Regions from separate parts of the Enterobacter cloacae complex sp. HYC003_NIDB genome, predicted to be linked through region 1. Evidence: predicted binding sites of a transcription regulator. Region 1 holds the regulator's gene; each other region holds the start of a gene.
The links. The regulator LexA, encoded in region 1, represses DNA repair genes until DNA is damaged. The targets are predictions, from matches to a motif close to TNCTGTATGTACATACAGNA.
Positions count from the first base shown of each region.

Region 1 (3,478 bases):
TGCGTGAAAGCGAGCCGCAGGCAAAACCGCCGACCGTTTATCGGGCGCTGGATTTTCTGCTGGAGCAAGGGTTTGTGCATAAAGTGGAATCAACAAACAGCTATGTGCTGTGCCATCTTTTTGACCAGCCAACTCACACGTCCGCCATGTTTATCTGCGATCGCTGTGGTGTGGTGAAGGAAGAGTGTGCGGAAGGTGTGGAAGATATTATGCATACGCTGGCAGCCAGAATGGGCTTTGCGCTGCGCCATAACGTGATTGAAGCCCACGGCTTATGTTCTGCCTGCGTGGAGGTGGAGTCATGCCGCCATCAGGATGCCTGTCAGCACGATCACTCTATCCTGGTGAAGAAAAAGCCGCGTTAAAGCCAAAGAAAAAGGCGGCTCAGGGCCGCCCTTGGGGATAGTGCCGGTTACCAGCGGTAGTCGTTACGGGTTTCCCAGTCTTTGACTTCGTTTTCCGCCTGATCTTTTTCGTAACCGTAGCGCTCCTGGATTTTACCTACCAGCTGATCGCGCTTACCTTCAATGACGGTCATATCGTCATCTGTCAGCTTACCCCACTGTTCTTTCGCTTTACCTTTGAATTGCTTCCAGTTGCCGCCGATTTCGTCTTTATTCATAATCGTGTCCTCGTGTTAAGCGTCTATGAGTATCGTCCGCTTCGTTCTTTTCTGCTGGACGTGATTATTATTGTAGTTAAGGATTCGGCAGTTGTTTTTATATTCGGAATCTTTAACCGTTACGATATATCGTGCGGGGCTGGAAACCAGGTATTGTTTCGCCAGTGACGATGCCAGATAACGGCCAGCGAAAGGCCACGCAGTGAGAGAAACACCGCCAGCGCCAGCCACAGACCATGATTGCCGAGATACGGCAGGGTTAGCAGCGTCAGGCCGAACCCCGCCGCCGCGACGGCCATGCTGTTGCGCATCTCCGCCCCTCGCGTCGCACCAATAAACATGCCGTCCAGCAAATAGCACCACACGCCCACCACCGGTAATACTACCTGCCAGAAGATGTAGCGATCGGCCAGCTCACGTAGCGCGGGCAACGAGGTGAGTAGTGCGACAATATGCCCACCAAAACAGGCGTACACCAGAGCAAAGACCAGCGCTACCAGGCCCGCCTGACGACAGGCAGCACGCCAGACTTCACGTAACTGGCCGCTTTCACGGGCGCCATAGGCCTGCCCTGAATGCGCCTCCACGGCGTAAGCAAAACCATCCAGCGCGTAAGCGGTAAAGGTCAGTAATGTCATGAGCACTGCGTTGACGGCAACGATCTCAGGCCCAAGACGCGCACCAAAAACGGTTAATGCACCAAAGCAGAGTTGCAGCAGAAGCGAACGGAGCATGATGTCGCGATTAAGCGCCAGCAGCTTACGAATGTTGCCGCGCCAGGCCGATTTCAGCAGATCCAGGGTGATACCGCGCATCGCCAGCACGCGCCAGACCATCCCCAAACCGATCAGCAGCGTACCGTACTCGGCAATCGCCGTGGCCAGCGCCGCGCCCCGGACGTTCATGTGCAGCCCCATCACCAGCCAGAGATCGAGCACAATGTTAAGCAGGTTGCCCACCACCAGCAGGATCACCGGCGCGCGGGCGTACTGCACGCCCAGCAGCCAGCCCAGCAGGACCAGGTTTGCCAGTGAAGCGGGCGCGCTGAGCCAGCGAATTTCGAGGAACCGCCGGGCCTGTTCCAGTACGGCATCGCTGCCGCCTACAATATGGAGCGCAAGATCAATCAGCGGCGTACGCAACAGAATGATTAACGCGCCAGCACCGAATGCCAGAATGAGCGGCTGAACCAGCGCACGCGCCAGACGCAGGGGATCTTTTGCACCATACGCCTGGGCCGTCAGGCCTGTCGTACTCATGCGCAGAAAAAGCAGCAGCATAAAGAGGAAGCTGGTCGCCGTTGCGCCGATCGCGACGCCGCCAAGATAAATCGGCGAATCGAGATGCCCGATAACCGCCGTATCCACCAGCCCCAGCAGAGGAACGGTAATATTGGAAAAAATCATCGGTAGCGCAAGACGCCACAACGCCTTATCGGCAGAAGTTAGCAATGCCATGGAAATTACCGGAATCAGAAAACAGGCCAGGCTGTAGAGGAACTACAGCCTGTCAGGAAGAGATTACAGCCATTCACCGTTGCGGATAACGCCGACCGCCAGTCCTTCAATAGAGAAGCTCTGCTCGCGGAGATCCACCACAATCGGGGAGAATTCATTGTTTTCAGGCAGAAGCTGCACGGTATTGCCTTGTTTCTTAAGGCGCTTAACCGTCACTTCATCATCAATGCGCGCTACCACGACTTGCCCGTTACGCACATCCTGCGTTTTGTGTACCGCCAGCAGATCGCCATCCAGAATACCGATATCTTTCATGGACATTCCGCTAACGCGCAGCAGGAAATCGGCGCTCGGCTTGAACATGCCTGGGTCAACCTGATAGTGCCCTTCGATGTGCTGCTGCGCCAGCAGAGGTTCACCTGCGGCAACGCGGCCCACCAGTGGAATACCGCTCTCTTCTTCCACAAGCAGACGAATGCCGCGTGAGGCGCCGGAAACAATCTCAATCACGCCCTTACGCGCCAGCGCTTTAAGGTGCTCTTCGGCAGCATTAGGAGAACGGAAGCCCAGACGCTGCGCAATTTCTGCACGCGTGGGTGGCATACCCGTCTGGCCGATATGATCCCGAATGAGATCAAACACCTCTTGCTGCCTGGTCGTTAACGCTTTCATACCGCCCCCTGGGTGTATATACAGTTATGCTGTGAGTATATACAGTCAAAGGCGATTTTGGAACCAAAAACTGCACAAAAAACCAGGGACTTAATTATTCCTCGAGGCTCATCGGAAATGCGACCAAAGCAGCGTGACCCAGGTGATCGCCGCAGTGATAATCGCCAGCAGTACGGCAGCAGAACCCATGTCTTTCGCCCGGCCAGACAGTTCATGGAATTCCGACCCGATTCGGTCAACAACGGCCTCAATAGCGCTATTCAGAATTTCCACTATCATCACCAGAAGGACAGATCCGATGAGCAGTACGCGGGTGATAGCATCAACATCAAGGAAGCAGGCGATGACAACGGCAACGATTGCGGCAACCGCTTCCTGGCGGAAAGCGGCTTCATTAACCCATGCCGCGCGGAAACCTTTCCATGAATAACCGGCAGCTTTAATGATTCGAGTTAACCCAGTGGTATTATTGGCCATTAAAAGAACCTTTTATGATAAATAGCGTCTGTAACTAAAGCCGCAGCGCGTTTTGCTGCAACCTGAAGTATGACGGGTAACAACAGAAATTTTGCGCGCTTTCTGTTATCCTTGCGCCGCAATTGCATTATTAACCAGAGGCTTTACATCGTTTATGTCCGGCTGGCCACGAATTTACTACAAATTACTTAATTTACCATTAAGCGTCCTGGTAAAAAGTAAGTCTATCCCAGCAGAACCTGCGCTGGAA
Region 1 is NZ_CP114220.1:4,515,730-4,519,207, forward strand. It holds gene zur (zinc uptake transcriptional repressor Zur) at 1-365, shown strand, start outside; gene O1722_RS21640 (CsbD family protein) at 413-622, opposite strand; gene dinF (MATE family efflux transporter DinF) at 742-2,079, opposite strand; gene lexA (transcriptional repressor LexA) at 2,143-2,751, opposite strand; gene O1722_RS21655 (diacylglycerol kinase) at 2,860-3,228, opposite strand; gene plsB (glycerol-3-phosphate 1-O-acyltransferase PlsB) at 3,383-3,478, shown strand, end outside.

Region 2 (3,478 bases), 110 kb from region 1:
CGCGCCTGGATCGGGGCGCTCCAGTCAGTAATCGCTGCTGTGTCGCCGCTGTTCAACGCGTCGCGCAGCAGAGCCAGCTCCTCACACTTTTGCAGGGCAAAGGCAAACCAGCTTTTCACCTCAGGATCGAGTCGGGTCTCCACGCTCAGGTCGATCGGGCTGTGCAGCAGGGAACAGGAAGAGGCTACCCACAATTCACGTTTACCGACAATGTCCTTGATTTGTGCATATTTCCCGGTGAGATCGGCACGCCAGACGTTACGACCATTCACCAGACCGGCAGAGAGCAGCCACTCCGCAGGCAGACGCTTGTGCAACTCTGCCACATCGTCTTTGCCGTGAACGAGATCAACGTGCAGACCCTGAACCGGCAGCGCGGTAATGGTGTCGAGGTTCGGCGTTACGCCCTCGAAATAGGTGGTCAGCAGCAGCTTCACATGGCCCGTGAGCGCGTCATACGCCGGTTTGAAGGCATCCAGCCACGCCTGCGGCAGCTCAAGCACCAGCGCCGGTTCATCGATTTGCACCCACTGAATACCGCGTTTGCCCAGCTCAATCAGCACCTGCTTATAAACCGGCAGAATATCGTTCAGCAGGCTGAGGCGGTCGAACTGCTCGCCTTTCACTTTGCCCAGCCACAGGTAGGTGACCGGCCCCAGCAGCACGGGTTTCACCTGGTGACCCAGCGCCAGCGCTTCGTCCACTTCATCCAGAAGCTGGGTCCAGGTCAGTTTGAACTGCTGGTCCTTAACGAACTCCGGCACCATATAGTGATAGTTAGTGTTAAACCACTTGGTCATTTCCGCCGCTGCCGCTGGCTCACCCGTTGGCGCGCGGCCACGGCCGATGCGGAACAGGGTATCGATATCCACCGATCCATCGTTGTTCTGATGACGAGCCGGCACGTTGCCAAGCAGCAGGCTGGTGGTCAGAACATGGTCGTACCAGGCGAAATCGCCCACCGGCAGCAGGTCTACGCCCGCCTGTTTTTGCTGATCCCAGTGACGCGCGCGCAGCTCGCGCCCCACCGCCAGCAGTTCTTCGCGGGTGGCGTTACCCGCCCAGTAGCTTTCTTGCGCTTTTTTCAGCTCGCGACGCAGACCAACGCGAGGGAAACCGAGAGTGTGAGTGCGGATTGTCATGGCATACCCCTTGTAGAAATTCGTTATTTAGACGTCCAGATGTTTACACTTCTATAATTGGCAGGTACTGTATATTCCTCAAGCGCAAAATGTTCATGGCGAAGTGAAGGACTTTCATGATCGAGATAAAACACCTGAAAACGCTACAAGCGTTGCGGAACTGCGGTTCTCTTGCGGCGGCAGCGGCCACGCTGCACCAGACTCAGTCTGCCCTTTCTCACCAGTTCAGCGATCTGGAACAACGCCTCGGCTTTCGTCTTTTTGTGCGTAAGAGCCAGCCTTTGCGCTTTACGCCGCAGGGCGAAATTTTGCTTCAGCTGGCGAACCAGGTGTTGCCGCAGATTGCCAGCGCGTTGCAGTCCTGCAACGAGCCGCAGCAGACCACCCTGCGCATCGCCATTGAGTGTCACAGCTGTATTCAGTGGCTGACCCCCGCGCTTGAGAACTTCCGCCAGAAGTGGCCGCAGGTGGAGATGGACTTCAAATCCGGCGTCACGTTTGATCCGCAGCCGTCGCTTCAGCAGGGTGAGCTGGATCTGGTGATGACCTCAGATATTCTGCCGCGCAGCGGTCTGCACTATTCGCCAATGTTTGATTTTGAGGTGCGTCTGGTGCTGGCCCCGGACCATCCGCTGGCCGCTAAAACGCGTATCACGCCGGAAGATCTGGCAACGGAGACGCTGCTGATTTACCCGGTACAGCGCAGTCGTCTGGATATCTGGCGCCATTTCCTGCAACCCGCGGGCATCAGCCCACAGCTGAAAAGCGTGGATAACACGCTGCTGTTAATTCAGATGGTGGCGGCCAGAATGGGGATTGCGGCGCTGCCGCACTGGGTGGTCGAGACGGTTGAACGCCAGGGTCTGGTGGTCACCAAAACCCTGGGTGAAGGACTGTGGAGCCGGCTGTACGCCGCCGTGCGCGACGGCGAGCAGCGTCAGCCGATTACGGAAGCGTTTATTCGCTCAGCGCGGAACCACGCGTGCGACCATCTTCCGTTTGTGCGGAGCGCGGAGCGACCCAGCGGCGATGTACCCACAGCGAAGCCAGGATCACCGTTCCCCCAATAAGGAAACTCGGCCAGTGCGGCTGCTCCTGCCAGATGGCGAGGTTCACCAGTAGCCCCGCCGGCACGTGCACATTGTTCATGATCCCCAGCGTCCCGGCGTCTACCTGCGTAGCGCCGTAGTTCCACATAAAATAGCCCAGCCCCGACGCCACCACGCCCAGCCAGACCAGAACGCTCCACTGCACGGAGGTAGTCGGCAGCTTTTGCGGATTGCCGAGCAGAAACCACGCCGCTACCGCGACAATCGCCGCGCCCATATAGAACCACGCAAACGCGTTATGCTGCGGCATCGGGCGGGTCTCCATCAGACGTTTGTAACCCACCATCCCGATGGCAAAGCTGATATTAGCGAGCTGGACGAACATCAGCCCGGTCCAGAAGTGATCGCTTACCTTGTCATAGCGAATAATCGCCGCGCCAATGACTGCCAGCGCAGCGCTCAGCAGATACCCCCAGCGCAAACGGCGCCTGCTGAGCAAGTCATATATCAGCGTGATGTAGAGCGGCGTCAGCACGGTGAAGAGCAGAAATTCCGAGACGGACAGGTAAACGTAGGCCCGGAAGCTGAACAGGTACATGATGCCGAGCTGCATCGCGCCTACCAGCATGTACAGCAGTATCGTTTTTAGCGACTGCCCGCGGGTACGCAGGAACGGCAGGAACACCAGCGCCGCCAGCCCCACGCGCATCAGTACCGAGAAGTAGCTGTCGACCGATCCGGCAAGGTATTCGCCAATCAGACTAAAGGAGAAGGCCCACAGGATAGTGGTGATAATGAGTAGCGCCACAATGCTTGTCTCTCAGAAAGAAGGAGAGGCATTGTAGCGAACTCTTTAGTTGACATCTGAACAATAAACAATCAATTGAAGATTATTCAAGGAACAGTTTGCGCAGATACTTAGGCACGGCGTTATCGCCGTTGGTGCCGATCACTTCCAGCTCCGGGTGCAGATCTTTCAGGCGCTGGTGCGCGTTCTGCATGATGCAGCCTTTACCCGCCATGGAGAGCATCTCGGCATCGTTCATGCCATCGCCAAAGGCGATACAGTCTTTCAGATCAAAGCCCAGCCGTTTCGCTACCGCTTCCAGCGCGTGACCTTTGGACACCCCGCCCGCCATCACTTCCAGACAGGTCAGCGTGGAGAAGCTCACGTTCACGCGGTCGCCCCAGCGGGCGTTGATCGCCTGCTCCAGCGGCAGTAACTCCTCATGATTTACACAGGTGAAGAATACCTTGCTGATCCCTTCCGGCTCCAGCAGACCCGGC
Region 2 is NZ_CP114220.1:4,628,670-4,632,147, forward strand. It holds gene metE (5-methyltetrahydropteroyltriglutamate--homocysteine S-methyltransferase) at 1-1,142, opposite strand, end outside; gene metR (HTH-type transcriptional regulator MetR) at 1,259-2,212, shown strand; gene O1722_RS22160 (carboxylate/amino acid/amine transporter) at 2,100-2,999, opposite strand; gene yigL (sugar/pyridoxal phosphate phosphatase YigL) at 3,082-3,478, opposite strand, start outside.
Region 2: the regulator LexA is predicted to act here: its motif matches at 1,208-1,227, upstream of metR (HTH-type transcriptional regulator MetR).

Region 3 (3,478 bases), 1.8 Mb from region 1:
CAGCCTGTTTTGTCTCTGGCTGGTAATGGGTATTGGGTTTATGGCCTCGGTACTGCATCTTGGCTCCCCGCTGCGTGCTTTCAACTCGCTTAACCGCGTGGGCGCGTCAGCGCTGAGTAATGAGATCGCGGCGGGTTCGATCTTCTTTGCCGTGGGCGGTTTCTGGTGGCTGGTGTCGGTTATCGGTAAAATGCCCCCAGCTTTGGGCAAAATCTGGCTGGTTGTCAGCCAGATCCTGGGCATCGTTTTTGTCTGGGCGATGACCCGTGTCTATCAGATTGAGACTGTCCCGACCTGGTATACGGGTTACACCACGCTGAGCTTCTTCCTGACGATGGTTCTGGCTGGTCCTCTGCTGGCCGCGCTGCTGCTGCGCGTCGCAAACGTGACATTCAAAGGTACTCTTGCCGCGTCAGTCAGCGTACTGGCACTTATCGTCTGCGTGGCGGTCGTCGTGTTGCAAAGCAATACGCTGGGGACAATACAGAGTTCCATCCAGCAGGCTAACGCCCTGCTTCCGGATTATGGTTCGCTTCAGGTATGGCGCATCGCGTTGCTGGCGGCGGGTTTAGGCTGCTGGATCTGCCCGCTGATTCGTCGTCAGGAGCCAAAAACGCTCGGCCTGTTTGCAGGTATCGTGCTGGTGGCGCTGGGTGAACTGATTGGCCGAGGGCTATTTTATGGTCTGCATATGACCGCAGGGTTAGCAATTGCAGGTTAACACAGGTGCGCGGGGCTACCCGCGCGCAAGTAAGGAAAGTTGTAATGAATGACGTCTCACACCGCGAATCGTTCGCGTTCAGCGCCCGGGTACTGGGCGCGCTGTTTTATTTCGCTCCAGACAGCGAGCAGACCGCGCCGCTGGTGAGTGCCCTGACCGCAGGTGACTGGGTTCAGGACTGGCCGCTGGCGGAGGAAAATCTGCTGCCTGTCGCCAGTATGTTTAAGACCCCATCGGATGAAGCGTTGAAAGACGCCTGGCAGCGTCTGTTTATTGGCCCGTATGCCCTGCCCGCCCCCCCGTGGGGCTCAGTCTGGCTTGATCGCGAGTCCGTGCTGTTTGGCGATTCGACCCTCGCGTTGCGTCAGTGGATGCGTGAAAACCATATCGCCTTTGAGATGCAGCAGAATGAGCCCGAAGATCATTTCGGAACGTTGCTGATGCTGGCGGCATGGCTTGCCGAGAACGGTCGCGAAACAGAACGCGACCAACTTCTTGCCTGGCATCTGCTGCCATGGAGCACGCGTTTCCTTAGCGTATTCGTTGAAAACGCGGCCCATCCGTTCTACACCGCGCTGGGTAAACTTGCCCAGCTGACGCTGGCGGAATGGCAGTCCACTTTGCTGATCCCGATTGCCGAAAAAACGCTGTACCGATAACAGCACCTGGCTTGTCCACCCGTTGTGCAGGCCAGGCTCGCACATTTTTGCTGCAACACAACGTCACAACTGCTATACTGTATATAATTACAGTATACGGGGGTGCACAATGGCTGTTGAAACAAAATTTGTTGTCGTAAGAAAAGGTGAAGAAAAAATGACATTTGCCAGTAAGAAAGAGGCTGACGCTCACGACAAGCTGCTCGATATGGCAGAAGCGTTTACCGACTGGCTGTTGCAAAGCGGAATGCAGATGGATGAAACGCAGGCGGAGAACCTTGGTCTTTATCTCGCCGAGCAGAAAGAGTCCGTGCAGCATATCCTGCGTACCAGCAAGCTTCCCGAGCTCAATGCTGAAACGGATAAAACAGCATCAGATGCGGACAGCAGCAAAAAAATCCGGGCCGTCAAAGCCGCCTGATTGTCAGAACGTCTCATCACCTGTCCTGCCGCCGCGGGCCGGAAACGGCTCGCGGCTTTATTAAGGTCGGCTGAACCTTATATTCATCAACCGTAACCCTGAAAATACGTCCTGTTATCTTGATTTGTCCGCCTCAACGGTTACGCTGATATTCAGCCTTTTTGCTTCCATGGTTATCATTGTTTTGGCCAGGTCCTTATCGCCCCCGTGCACTTTATCTATCAGATCTTGTACAAGGGTCATCATCAGGAAGTTTTTATTTGCAGGATAGAAATCTGTCGTAGTGATCCCGTTATCCTTCAGGCGCTGATGCGCCACCGTCTCTGTATCTGCGATTATTTCAGCTACTTTCTCATGCATGATCTCGATCTGCTCGAAAACAATGCGGTTAATCATTTCAATCTGTTCTGGCGTAAAATTCGGTTCCATTATTTCCCCTCGTCAGGCGTATGTTAAAAACACGTGAATCACACGTTGAGCGCCTCTGAATGGTGCGGTAAATTATCACACAACTCTTGTAACTCGTTGATCAGCCTGGCCACATGGAAACCGTCACAGACAGAATGATGGACCTGAACGGCGAAAGGCAACAAGACTTTTCCATCCTGGTTATAGTATTTTCCAAACGTGAACATGGGCGCAAAAAAATTCCGCATGTTAGCGACGTTGACGTTGAAACTGCTAAAGCTGACCCACGGAATATCCGATATGAAGAATATATTTTCCCGGGACTCTTCCTTAGGCCAATAAGCAAGGATATTGCCATAGCGGGCGACATCTTCTGCATAAACGCGCTGAAAATGGTGAATATTTCCATCGTAATGACTCCATAACGATGAAAACGTCTCCGTTTCTTTATGGAAAAGGGTATAGCTTGGATGAACCTCATTCCATATTACAAGCTCATCATCCTTCATGGCCATACGGAATTCCGGATGCCGGTTTACGACGTCAGAAATAAGGGAAATAATCGCAGGATAAAATTTCCAGCCAACCTCTTTGATATGCTTTAGCAGCACGGTAATGTCCAGCTGAACCGTTTGGTTAAATGTAGATTGAGCAAAGCCCTGAAATACTTCAAAGTGTTCCTTTCTTGCCCAACGTGATAAGTCAACTACCGTATATTCTGGCATTATTTTTGTCATTTCAGAGCCTTAGTTGAGCTGCGCTATATAAAATAGTAGCGTATCACAAACGTAGGGGCTGTATAGACCGTAGCGAAGAGGCACCCTAAATATTCAGCGTATCAATCACCGCTCTCAACGCCGGGGATACGTTGCGGTGTGGATAATAGAGGTACAGTCCGTCCATCCGCAGGCTGTAGCGCTGTAAGACGCGTATGAGCGTGCCACGCTCCAGATCGTCAGCCACCAGCTCAACCGGGACATAGGCCAGCCCGAGTCCCAGCCGGGCCGCTTCAGCCTCCATGTAGCTGTCGGAAAAGGCCCATTGCCCCTCCGGGCGGTGAGTAACATGCTTCCCGTCCTGAACAAGCTCCCATTGATAGTGGTTACCGTCGGCAAACTGGTAGGCAATGCAGGGATGAGCATCCAGATCGGCGGGCGTCTGCGGGAAACCATAGCGCCGAAAATGCGCCGGAGCGGCAACCACAGCCATCTCCATATCGGGCGTGATGCGCACGGCAATCATGCCTTGTCCCACCTCCGGCCCAAGCCG
Region 3 is NZ_CP114220.1:2,710,595-2,714,072, forward strand. It holds gene O1722_RS12850 (dimethyl sulfoxide reductase anchor subunit family protein) at 1-721, shown strand, start outside; gene dmsD (Tat proofreading chaperone DmsD) at 766-1,380, shown strand; gene O1722_RS12860 (YebG family protein) at 1,490-1,801, shown strand; gene O1722_RS12865 (hypothetical protein) at 1,916-2,230, opposite strand; gene catA (type A chloramphenicol O-acetyltransferase) at 2,269-2,946, opposite strand; gene O1722_RS12875 (LysR family transcriptional regulator) at 3,032-3,478, opposite strand, start outside.
Region 3: the regulator LexA is predicted to act here: its motif matches at 1,456-1,475, upstream of O1722_RS12860 (YebG family protein).

Region 4 (3,478 bases), 1.3 Mb from region 1:
ACTGAGGATCATGGCGTTCACCCCGACCGATTTACCGGAGCCGGTGGTACCCGCAACCAGCAGGTGCGGCATCTTCGCGAGATCGGCAACCACCGGATCGCCAGCGATATCTTTACCCAACACCACGGTCAGAGGGGACGGGTTGTCGCGGAATTTGGTGTTATCCAGAACTTCACGCAGATAAACGGTCTGGCGTTTCTTGTTTGGCAGCTCAAGGCCAACGTAAGGCTTACCAGGGATCACTTCCACCACGCGTACCGCCACGGTCGACAGAGAACGCGCCAGGTCACGGGACAGGTTAGAAATACGCGCCGCTTTTACGCCTGGCGCCAGGTTCAGTTCGAAACGGGTGATCACCGGGCCAGGGGAGTAGTTCACCACGTCCGCTTTAATACGGAAGTCAGCCAGACGCGCTTCCACCAGACGGGCCATCTGCTCAAGAGCAAAAGTATCCACCGGTTCGACTTCCGCTGGCGGCGGCGTTAACAGATCCAGCGACGGCAACGGCGTACTTGGTCGTTGCAGCGGACGGCTGTCTCCGTTACGCATCAGCAGCGGGTGAATCAGGCTTTCCTGCGGCTGTGGTGCTGGCTGCTGGAACTGCGGCTGCGGCGGTTGGGCCGGCGGTGTATGCGGCTGCGCATAAGCCTGCGGCGCTGGCTGTTGTGGCTGCGCATTAACCTGCGGCGCTGGCGCCTGACGCACCGGTTCCGCTTCTGGCATCACGCTCGGCGTGAACAGCGGTTCGCTCGGACCGTCATCCACCAGATCTTTCATCGGTGAAAATTCAAAATCCGAGAGCGAGAACGGGTTTGCCCCCGAAGGCTGCTCACCGGAATAACGTTGCTGTTGCGTGGCCGCAAACTGACGCGCTAATTCCGCTTCGGCAGCATCATCTTCATCCTGCTGAGAATGAACATCGTGTTGGTACTCATTCCCGTAGCGTTGAGTCTGCTGGGCGGCAAACTGACGCGCCAGCTCATCCTGATGCAGTTCGTCGGCATCATCTTCGTAGTCGGACTCACGGGCTTTTTCTTCCGCCATACGCTGGGAAGGCAGTTTAATGCCATAAGAGGCCAGCTCCCGGCGCGTCGGTACGCGCACGCGATTAGGGCGCGGCAATTGTGGACCAATGCCCTCTTTTACCTGAGGACGCGGCGCACCGTCGGTTGCCGGGCTGAATAGCGGAGCGGACGCGGCAGCGGCTGCCGTTGCCTGCTTCACGGTTTCCGCTCCTGACGCAACGGCTGGCGCTGGATCTACAGGTGCAACGCTCGCAGAAGGCGCTTTTACAACAGGCTCCTGCACCGGCTCAGGCACGGGCTGATACCAGGCGGCAAGCTGCTCGCGCTCTCGGGCACGGCGCTCTTCCACCTCTTCAAAATAGTACAATGGCGGACGGGATGGCTTCGCTTCCTCCACCACTTCGGGTTCAGACACCGGCGCAACGTATGGCTGTTCAGGTTCAGCAGGTTCGGGCGTATAAGCCTGATACGGCTGTTGCGGCTCGCTGGCAGGCTCAGGCGGCTGATACGGTTGCTGCCACTGTTCCTGCTGCACAGGAATATAGCTTTCAGGCTCCGGCGCAATGGTCGGTTCAGGCGTATGGACGCCTGGCGCAGTCTGCCAGTCCACCTGCGGTTGCTGGATCGCGGACTCCGGTGCAGGAACAGGCGAGGACGGCATCACGGCTTCAACAGGCGCAACATGGGCCTGCGCAGCCGTCGTTGCGGCAGCAGCAGCGGCTACCGGTTCAGTCACGGAATGACCATGCAACAGCGGATCGTATTCATCATACTCACCCGGCGTAGCTCGATGACCAGAGAACAACACATCATCAGGATCGACGGCCGCGCCGCGATACTCAATCTGCTCCTCTTCATCCATACGTTTGCCGGAGAAAAGCGCGGCATCCGTTTTACGGCCTAACGGGTTAGCGAATTTTTCAGCAACGCGCTGGCGGCGCGCCAGAGCACCGCGCAGAATACGGGCACGGCGGGATTCACGACGCTGCACGGGTGCCTCGTCTTCCTCTTCGTACTCATCTTCATATTCGTCTTCATCGACCCACGTATCGTCACGACGGGTGCGATTGCTGGCAAACGTCAGCAGAGTCAGAATAAAGCTGCCGATTTTTTCGGCAATGCTCACCCAGGACCAGCCGGTAAACAGCGTCAGGCCCGCTGCCCAGATACAAAGCAGCGCCAGCGTGCCGCCGCTGCTGTGAAGCATCGGTTGCAGCGCGGAGCTCAACAGGCTGCCAATCACCCCGCCGGAGGCGAAGTACCAGATGTCATCGGCGTTGATCGCCGCCAGTCCGCAGGAGGTGAGGATCAGCGCCAGGGCGCCAATCAGGCGCAGCGAAACGGCAAAATAATCGATGTAGTCGTCGTTCTGTCGATGACGCCAGGCAAACCAGCATCCGCCAATAATGATGACGGGAAGGGTATAGGCCATCACACCGAAAATGAAGAAGAGCGTGTCCGCAAGCCAGGCACCGGGAACACCACCTAAATTATGGATAGGCTCATGCCATGCGGTTTGCGACCAGCTGGGGTCTGAGGGGTTGAAACTGAGTAAGGCAGCCATCAGCCAGACGGCAAAAAGGGCAATAACAATCAGTAACGCCTCAAGGAGACGACGTCCGCTGCTTAGCTTAGATAATGTGACTTCTTTGTCTTCAGTGTATTCCTGGCTCAAGAAAGGCTCTCCAGGTATCAGGCATGTCCTGCCTGTGTGCTAAAACGGACAACAGCGCCGGGACTTCCCGGCACTGTTGCTGTATGGATTAACAGGAGTGTAATCAAACTACACTGATTTTGCACCTGTTCCGTGTTAGCGCGTCTTAATAACCAGACGATTGCTCTGTTTGACCTCTTCCATCACCACATAAGTACGGGTGTCGTTCACGCCTGGCAGACGCAGCAGGGTTTCACCCAGCAGCTTACGGTAGGCGGACATATCAGGCACACGGGTTTTCAACAGGTAGTCAAAATCACCGGAAACCAGATGACACTCTTGAATTTCTTCAAGTTTTTGTACAGCGGCGTTAAATTGCTCAAACACATCTGGTGCACCACGATTCAGAGTAATCTCAACAAATACCAGAAGTGAGGCATCCAGATAATGCGGGTTCAGCAGAGCCGTATAGCCCTGAATAAAACCCTGTCTTTCCAGTCGACGCACACGCTCAAGGCACGGCGTCGGGGAAAGTCCCACACGTTTTGAAAGCTCGACGTTGGAAATACGCCCATCCTTTTGCAATTCATTAAGAATGTTACGATCGATACGGTCGAGATCTTTGCCAGGGCGCTTCTTGCTATCTACCATTATTATTGTCTCTCTGTATTCCTTCCCTACTCCTGCCTGGACCCTGTGCACATCACTGTTCAGAGCCTGGACCCGTTATTCATCACATCGCCTGGTTATGTATTAGACGCGATGTAGATTCGGGTTCTGCGGTAAGAAGACCGTTGCC
Region 4 is NZ_CP114220.1:3,188,604-3,192,081, forward strand. It holds gene O1722_RS15260 (DNA translocase FtsK 4TM domain-containing protein) at 1-2,700, opposite strand, end outside; gene lrp (leucine-responsive transcriptional regulator Lrp) at 2,836-3,330, opposite strand.
Region 4: the regulator LexA is predicted to act here: its motif matches at 2,778-2,797, upstream of O1722_RS15260 (DNA translocase FtsK 4TM domain-containing protein).